4 regions of the Thermoanaerobacter siderophilus SR4 genome follow, and region 4 is predicted to be linked to each of the others. Evidence: riboswitches for the same ligand, from Rfam matches in the RefSeq annotation. Region 4 holds a riboswitch; each other region holds the start of a gene.
What was found. Region 4 has a riboswitch for fluoride ahead of THESIDRAFT1_RS04960 (MutS-related protein). Riboswitches for the same ligand answer to the same signal wherever they lie in the genome.

Region 1 (2,204 bases), 300 kb from region 4:
AATTTTCATGATGATATCTTATAATATCCGAAAAATTTTCTCCAAAAGGCAACTTCTTTACAATTTCACTTCCTCTTTCACTGTGTTTCCACCATTCGTCTTTGTTAAAATCTTCGTATATATCTCCTTGTCCTATATCATGTAACAAAGCAGAATAATACACTTTTTTTGTTTCTTTTTCATCCAAATTCAGCATCTCAGAAATCCTTAGAGAAATATAAGCCACCCTTCTTGCATGTCCCATGTTCTTATACTCTTGCACGTCAAGGGCCAAAGATAAAGCAGACAGCAGATTATTATAATTTAAATTCACATTTTATTCCTCCTAACTGATATTTATTTTCTACTGACATATATTATACACCAATCAAATCAATTTTCCCATATAATTTCCGAGATAATATCCCAATACTCCTCCTATTAGTCCAAATATAATTGTTAAGGACATATATATAAATGCATGAAAATATTTTTTATTCTTGATTAAGTCTACTGTCTCATGGGAAAAAGTTGAGTATGTTGTAAAAGCACCTAGAAATCCCGTTGTCAGAAAAAGTTTAACATCATAGCTTAAATTTACATTTATTTTAGGACTTGATAAAAAGTTTAATAAAAACGCACCTAATACATTTATAATAAAAGTTTCGATAGGAATAACTATCTCTCGGTTTTCCTTTATATGCCGCGATATTTCATATCTCAATATTGCTCCCAAAATTCCTCCAATTCCTACATATAGTATACTTGTCACTCTTCTTCCTCCCGCTCCTTTAATAGTAAGTCAAAAGTTTTGTCAGCAAATTCAAATCCTAAATAAGACATCAAAAGGCCACCAAATATTGATAAAATTATATAACTTAGAGCAATATAATCTTTCCCTGCTTTTAATAAATTTATTGTTTCCATACTAAAAGTAGAAAATGTTGTAAAAGCCCCAATAAATCCCGTTGTTATCGCCAATCTCAAATTAGTATTTACCTTGTACTCATCCATAGTAAAATTAGCAATAAAACTTAACAAAAACGAACCTAAAATATTTATTACAAAAGTTTCAAAGGGAAATGCAGTGTGATACATCTTTGTAAAGTAAATTGTTATTAAATATCTTAGTACGGCTCCAAAAAACCCGCCAATCCCTATATAGATGTATTCCATGAAAATCTCCCTTTCTGTTTACATTTTTGGGCAATAAAAAGCTCCTATTAGGCCTTATATCATCCTAATAGGAGCCATCAGCGTTTCCGCATTTATGGCGAGCTCCATCGCCTTCTGTTATTTACCACAAATTTATTATAATAAAGTACAAATGAAAATGCAATACCTTTTACAATTCTCTTCTACCTTCAAGAGCCCTTGAAAGAGTTACAACATCGGTGTATTCCAAGTCACCACCTACCGGCACCCCATGAGCAATCCTTGTGACTTTTATTCCTAACGGTTTTAATAGCTTAGCAATGTACATTGCTGTCGCTTCTCCTTCTATGTCAGGATTTGTAGCAAGTATGACTTCTTTTACATTTCCATTTTTTACTCTGTCTAAAAGTTCTTTAATTTTTATATCTTCAGGGCCAACGCCCTCTATAGGAGAAATAACACCATGAAGTACATGATACACTCCTTTATACTCTCGTATTTTCTCCATTGCAACAACATCCATAGGATGAGAAACAACACATATAAGAGAATGATCTCTTTCTTTATCACTACATATGTTACAAACCTCTGTGTCAGTTATGTTATAACAAATTCTACAATACTTTATCTTTTCTTTTGCATCAATAATCGCTTGAGACAAGCTTTTTACCTCTTCCAAAGGCATATTTATTATGAAAAAAGCAAGCCTTTGTGCTGTTTTAGGACCTATACCGGGCAACTTTGACAGTTCTTCTATAAGCTTCGCTATAGAAGTAGAATAATAGTTCATTTTTTCACCTCAAAACAGTCCAGGAATGTTTAGTCCTCCGGTTATCTTTGCCATTTCAGAAGCAATCATTTCTTCTGCATTCCTTAACGCTTGATTAACCGCAGCTAATACAAGGTCTTCTAACGTTTCTACATCATCTTTATCTACAACATCAGGATTTATTTCAATACTTACAAGTTCTTTTCTGCCATTAGCAACTGCTTTTACCATCCCACCACCGGCAGTAGCTTCTACAGTCTTTTGCATTAGCTCTTCTTGCATTTTCTTTATTTCTTCTTGC
Region 2 (2,204 bases), 510 kb from region 4:
GGACATATATATCTCATCATTCATCAACCCTTATACCTAAAGTTTTTTTAAGATATCTATTTTCAGACTCATAACCTTTTAATCTTATTTCAAGTGTTTGGTTGTCACGCATCAACTGAAAATTTTTAAATTTCATTGCAGAGTATTTAGACGCCATAGAAATAAGCTGTCTTCTTAAATCATCTTCATTAGGATTATCCCGTTCTATTTGATATGCTTTAATCCCCATTTCAAAAATAGCTCTATATGCGTCTTCTTCTGTAAAACCATCTTTTTCAAAATCAGCAACTAACTCTTTGATTTCTTCAAAGCTTTCATCAGTAATTTCAAAAGAAATCCTAATCATAATAGCCACCTCGCAATAGTTTCAATGCTCTTTCAATCGAATCCTTAGAGTCATACCATGGTTCATCATGAAATCTATAATCAAATTTTGTTATAAACCATTCGAGGTCATTAATATTTTTTTCAATTGCAGCTTCATTTATTTTAAATATTTTCTCAATTTGTGGTGTAACATCCTTTGCACTTTCCATAAGCATATTTAAGTGGTGGAAACATAATCTAGACAAGCCTTCAATGTGCCTTTCAACAAAATCTTTATCAGCATGTAAAATATCTATCAATATATGCATCTGGTATTTATCTCTTTCACTTAAATAATCACAAATAAGGCATTTGTTTTTTGTTTCTTTCCCTCTTTTTTTCTTTAAAGACTTACGTTTGTCTGTAATCTGCTGCAATTTATAACTGATATTTGCTTTTAATGCAATTGCCAAACCTAATTTATCATATGAGTTATTCAATAATTCCAAATGATAATGGCAAAAATTTGTCTCTCTTATTTTGACATACATTTCAGGGTCTTTTAAAACCTCATCTTCAAACAAATGCTCACAATAGGCTTTTTCTTCGTCTTTTATAACCTTGCATATTGGACAACCTCCCTTATATTTTTCAAAAACCTCATACAATGGAATAAATTCTAACTTCATGCAGATTCTCATCCTCTCTTTTTTGTCAAATAAACAAAAATGGCTTCTACGAAAGCGCGTAGAAGCCATTAGCCTTCACGGCAATAAGGTGAGCTTCATCACCGTTATTTAACTTTTCTCTATAATAATATTATACATTTTTTAAACAAAAATACAAGTGAAAAGGCTACATATTAAAGACTGTTTTTCGGTTTGGATTTATGATTTTTGCTTAACATTTAATAAATCTTAATTATTTTTATCTTTTTATCTAATTATCCCACAAAATATCTATGGTATAATTATATTGGATAAACAAAATCTTTATAAAAAGGGGTTAGAATAAAATTGACATCATATGTAAAAAAACGAACCTTTATTATATTTATCTTTTTTACTATTATGATTTTCGCCCTTATCGTAAGGCTTATATGGATACAGGGTATAAACTCTGAAAAACTTGCCATGGCAGTCGAAAGGCAAAGTACTGCTGATATCATATTAAAGCCTCAACGGGGCAATATTTATGATGTAAACGGGAATATCCTTGCCTGTAATGTTCCAGCAGGAGATGTATTTGCGGCTCCTAAATTTATAAAAAATCCAGAAAAAGCTTCAGAAGAACTCTATAAATACTTAAATATGGACAAAGACTCACTTTATAAAATTCTTTCAAATAAAAACTCAGAATGGGCTGTACTTGGCAGGTCCATTCCTCTAGAAAATATAAACAAAATAAAAAGTCTTAACATACCAGGCATATATGTAGAAGATACTTTTATGAGAAACTATCCCAACGGCAAAATGCTATCACAAGTATTAGGTTTTGCAGGAATTGATGGCAACGGTTTGTATGGCCTTGAATATTCTTTAGATAAATACTTAAGTGGTGTACCTGGTCGTGAAATCTCTCTTGTTGATGCAGAAGGTAGAAAAGTAGGAGTCCCAAGCAAGCTTTACAAACCTACAAATGGTAATAATATTGTCCTTACAATTGATTCTGTAATACAAAGTTATACAGAAAAAGCCATAAAAAATGGCTATGAAAAGTATAAACCGCAAGATGGTATAACAGCAATAGTCATGAATCCCAAAACAGGTGAAATTCTAGCAATGGCAAATATACCTGATTTTGATCCTAATAATCCTCAAAAAATATCCTCACAAGACTATTGGTCAAACCCGGCAGTCTCTAGCATTTATGAGCCTGGTTCCGTCTTTAAAGTAATT
Region 3 (2,204 bases), 520 kb from region 4:
AATGGTTATTTTAGGTATACTTAGCGGAGCTTTGGAACCTATCTCAATAATTGTGGATAGAAATCAAAATGTGCAAATTGTTTTATCAGGTACATTGATAGAAAAAATAGAATCAAAAGAGGATACGCAACCCAAAGAAGGGGATTTTTTAGACAACGTAATAAAAGCTTTGTTTAAAAAGTGTAGTTCAAATATCATTTTTTAGCGCTTATTACTATGAAGGAGCCTTTGCCAAAGCCATATCTTACAGGTTCTTTTTCTTTTATTTCATCAAGTTTTTTAAAAATGGTCTGTGAGAAATTGAAATTTTTAAATCCTGCTTCGTAAAGCAATTCAACTATTTCACTTGTAGAATAAAACGTTGCTTCTTTGTAAAATAGACTTTTTTCTTTATTTGCTTGATATATTTTGCCAATTGTGCTCTCTCTATCTACAAAGCCTATTAAAATTGTACCGCTATTTTTAAGTACTCTAAAACATTCTTTGAAGGATTTTAGCACATCGTCTACAAAACATACAGTCGTCACCATTAAAACAAGGTCAAAAGAGTTGTCTTCAAACGGAAGATTTTCTGCTACTCCATCTACCACATTAAGACCCCGTTCTAAAGCAATTTTTCTCATTTGATAAGAAGGTTCTACTCCGCTTTTTATACCTAGAGGTACTGCAAACTTTCCAGTTCCGATTCCTACTTCCAACCCTTTTTCAAATTTCGGCATAAGCAATTTTACAGCATCTAATTCCGATTGATAGGCGTATTCATTTTTTTCAAACCATTCTTCATATCTGTCAAAATGTTTTTCAAAAGCAGATATTTTAGGCATAATTTTTCATCCTTTCTAAAACTTAAATTTTTATCCACTTTCCTATGCTTATTCTTTGAAAGTCACAGTTTAAAAGTCAAACACACTCTTTAATAAACCTCCCCTTGCTTTCATTATATCATATAACAAAAAATATAATGCACGCATATCTTTAGCTTTTACTATCTTGCAAAGTTTTTACATTTTGGGTATAATGATATTGACAATTGTATAAAAAGTGATGGAACTCACTTCAACCGCCGAAAGGCTGATAGTTCCTACTTGGTGTAAAAGCCAGTAGGAACTATTTTGCTTTTTAGGGGGTGATGGTAAGGTAAAAAATGTCACTCCATATCTGAATTTCGATTATACTGTTGATATGAGGTGAGCTAATGAAGGAGCAATATAACCAGATGAAAAGAAGCTTAGATGTGATATTTGAAAAAATAGAAAGAATATCAAAAGATATCAATATTAAAGCAGTAGGAGAAGCTGTTTCAGAAGTTAAAAATAAATTTTGCAATAATATTTTTTATCTTGTGATATTAGGACAATTTAAAAGAGGAAAATCAACATTTACTAATTATATGTTAGGAGCTGATATACTTCCAACAGGTGTTGTTCCTTTAACATCTGTTATAACAAAAATCCAATATAGCACTGATATATGGGCAAAAGTTCTATATGATGATGGCAGAAGTGAAAATATTGACATTAAAGAATTGGATTTGTATTGCACAGAAAAAAACAACCCTAAAAACATAAAAGGAGTCAAGGAAATACATATAGGATATCCTTTTGAGTTTATAAGTAATGACGTAGTAATCATAGATACACCGGGAATTGGTTCAGTCTATAAACATAATACAGATGTTGCATATAGTTATATAAATAAAGCTGATGCTGTGATTTTTTTGCTTTCAGTAGACCCTCCTATAAGTGAACTGGAAAAGGAGTTTTTGTCTAAAATATCTGAAAATGTTAATAAAATATTTTTGTTTTAAATAAAATTGACTATGTAAATGAAATGGAGTTAAAGGAAATAATCAATTTTAATGAAAATATTGTAAGAGAAATTACAAAGAATAATAACATTTCTATTTATCCAATTTCTGCTAAATTGGCATTAGAAGGCAAAATATCAAAAGATAATAAAGCAATTGAAAAGAGTGGAACTCAAAAGCTGGAAAATGATTTGCAGAATTTTTTAATAAAAGAAAAAGAAAAAGTGTTGCTTGAAAGCTATGCCAAAAATATTGAAAGAATTATTTCGATGTGCCAAACTTTTTTTGAAAGCAGTATAAAATTGAAACAAATTCCATTAGAGCGTCTTGAATCTAATATAAAATCTTTTGAGAACTTTATTAAAGAAGTTGAAAAAAGCAAAAAAGAAATATCCTT
Region 4 (2,204 bases):
AATGGTGAGAAATTTTTATGCAGTTCTTCAAGAGCAAAAATAACTCCTGCAAGTGGTGCATTAAAAGCTGCTGCAAGCCCTGCACTAGCTCCACATGTAAGAAGGTATTTTTCTTCAACTCTAAATCTACCAAACAACCTACTTATTCCTTGTCCGATTGAAGAACCAATTTGCACACATGGACCTTCGCGTCCTAAAGAAAGTCCTGCACCTATCGCTAAAATAGTACCTATGAGCTTTAACAATAAAACTCGTAACCAATTAACTTTTATATAACCGATAATCATGCCTTCAACTTGAGGTATACCGCTACCGCTTATCATAGGTTCTTTTTTCACTATTATACCCAATAATAAGCCTATTAGAGAAAGGAAAATTATCCAGCCAATTAACAAGTAAAGATTTGTATGAAGAATTTTGTATACACTTATTACAAGAATATTTGTTTTTTCAAGAATATATCTTAAAATAGCAATAATCAATCCAACAAAGAAACCTGTTATAATGCCTTCAACTATAATACGCTTGCGAAATTCTTCCCAATGTATTAAAGTATTGAATGTTATACTTTTACCTTTATTCAATAAGATCCCTCCCAAAACATAAAATGAATGAATATTTATTTTTCTCATATTATCATTATACTACAAAATAATGATATCTAGTATTTTATATTGTTAAGTTTACTTATAGAATAATAAGCAGTATTACAAAATTTGGATATAAAACAATACAAAAATCTTTTTATTTTAAACAAATAAACATAAACATTATGCTTTGAAGTAAATTTTCACATATTCTTGCAGGCTTCATAAAAAAGTGATATAATATTCAAAAAGGGATGAAGCCCCCTTTTGGAAAATCCGAACTGCTGATAAACAGCTGATGGCTTCTACGGTAAAAACGTAGGGGTTGTCAGCTTTTTTGTATTTAGTGCATTTGCCTACAACTTTGAAAGGGAGGTACTTTCTTATGCCTTTCCATAGCATATTATTTGAAAAAAACGAAGATGGAGTAAAAAAAGAAACATTCGAAGCGCCTGATTTTTTTGTTGACTTAAATCTTGATCAAATTATAGATGTCATAACAAGAGGCAAAGAAGAATATAATTTAAAACTGTTTTTTTACACTCCTTTAAACGATATTGATACTATCAAGTATCGCCATGAAATAATGCAAGATCTTGAAAATGAAGTTTTGCTTGAGGATATAAAATCATTTGCGGAAAAAATGCAAGAAATGCGCAAACACCTTGCTCAAGCAGACAAACTTTACTACAAATACCAGAAAGAAAGATGGTTTTTGGATGCTGTAGAAATCTACTGTGATGCAATTACTGATTTAGTAGAAGACTTGTCTTCTGTAGAGTTAAAATCTCGTGGTTTTTTAGCATTTCGTCAATATTTGATAGATTATATTAATTCTGACCGTTTTCAGCTGCTACTGAGTGAAACGAAAAAACTTAAAGCTGATTTGTCTACAGTAAAATATTGCTTGTTAATAAAAGGTAACCGTGTGACGGTTCGTAAATATGAATCTGAAATTGATTACAGTATAGAAGTAGAAAAAACGTTTGAAAAATTCAAACAGGAAGCAGCAAAGGATTATAAAGTCAAATTTTCTGATTGGCCAGATATGAACCATGTCGAAGCAAAAATATTGGATTTAGTAGCTCAGTTATATCATGATATATTTTCTAATCTTGATAATTATTGTATGAAAAATAGTGATTATTTAGACGAGACAATAGCTACTTTTGATAGGGAAGTACAATTTTATATTGCTTATTTGGAATATATGGCACTATTCAAGCGCGCTGGACTAAAATTTTGTTATCCACAAATATCTAGTAAATGCAAGGAAGTTTATAATTACGAAGGATTTGATTTAGCTCTGGCTTATAAACTCATCAACGAAAATTCGGCTGTTGTTTGTAATGATTTTTATTTAAAAGGTAAAGAGCGTATATTTGTAATTACCGGTCCGAACCAGGGAGGCAAAACAACATTTGCCCGCACTTTTGGACAATTGCATTATTTGGCCAGTATAGGCTGCCCTGTTCCCGGAAAGGAAGCGCAACTCTTTCTTTTTGATAAACTATTTACACATTTTGAAAAGGAAGAAAATATTAAAGATCTTCGTGGAAAACTGGAAGATGAATTGTTTAGAATTCACAATATTCTTGCTCATGCGACATCAAACAG

Region 1: another riboswitch for fluoride. It lies ahead of crcB (fluoride efflux transporter CrcB); the one in region 4 lies ahead of THESIDRAFT1_RS04960 (MutS-related protein).
Region 2: another riboswitch for fluoride. It lies ahead of THESIDRAFT1_RS02430 (DUF6062 family protein); the one in region 4 lies ahead of THESIDRAFT1_RS04960 (MutS-related protein).
Region 3: another riboswitch for fluoride. It lies ahead of THESIDRAFT1_RS15060 (dynamin family protein); the one in region 4 lies ahead of THESIDRAFT1_RS04960 (MutS-related protein).

Annotation. Positions count from the first base shown of each region.
Region 1 covers NZ_CM001486.1:1,305,201-1,307,404, reverse strand. Annotated here, with positions in the region: gene THESIDRAFT1_RS06335 (HD-GYP domain-containing protein) at 1-313, opposite strand, end outside; gene crcB (fluoride efflux transporter CrcB) at 368-751, opposite strand; gene crcB (fluoride efflux transporter CrcB) at 748-1,155, opposite strand; fluoride riboswitch at 1,217-1,276, opposite strand; gene recR (recombination mediator RecR) at 1,325-1,924, opposite strand; gene THESIDRAFT1_RS06315 (YbaB/EbfC family nucleoid-associated protein) at 1,934-2,204, opposite strand, start outside.
Region 2 covers NZ_CM001486.1:501,533-503,736, forward strand. Annotated here, with positions in the region: gene THESIDRAFT1_RS02420 (HEAT repeat domain-containing protein) at 1-20, opposite strand, end outside; gene THESIDRAFT1_RS02425 (hypothetical protein) at 17-346, opposite strand; gene THESIDRAFT1_RS02430 (DUF6062 family protein) at 339-995, opposite strand; fluoride riboswitch at 1,048-1,107, opposite strand; gene THESIDRAFT1_RS02435 (peptidoglycan D,D-transpeptidase FtsI family protein) at 1,323-2,204, shown strand, end outside.
Region 3 covers NZ_CM001486.1:488,292-490,495, reverse strand. Annotated here, with positions in the region: gene THESIDRAFT1_RS02370 (hypothetical protein) at 1-205, shown strand, start outside; gene THESIDRAFT1_RS02365 (class I SAM-dependent methyltransferase) at 195-824, opposite strand; fluoride riboswitch at 1,032-1,091, shown strand; gene THESIDRAFT1_RS15060 (dynamin family protein) at 1,196-1,807, shown strand; gene THESIDRAFT1_RS15055 (P-loop NTPase family protein) at 1,831-2,204, shown strand, end outside.
Region 4 covers NZ_CM001486.1:1,008,505-1,010,708, reverse strand. Annotated here, with positions in the region: gene THESIDRAFT1_RS04965 (ClC family H(+)/Cl(-) exchange transporter) at 1-584, opposite strand, end outside; fluoride riboswitch at 829-902, shown strand; gene THESIDRAFT1_RS04960 (MutS-related protein) at 973-2,204, shown strand, end outside.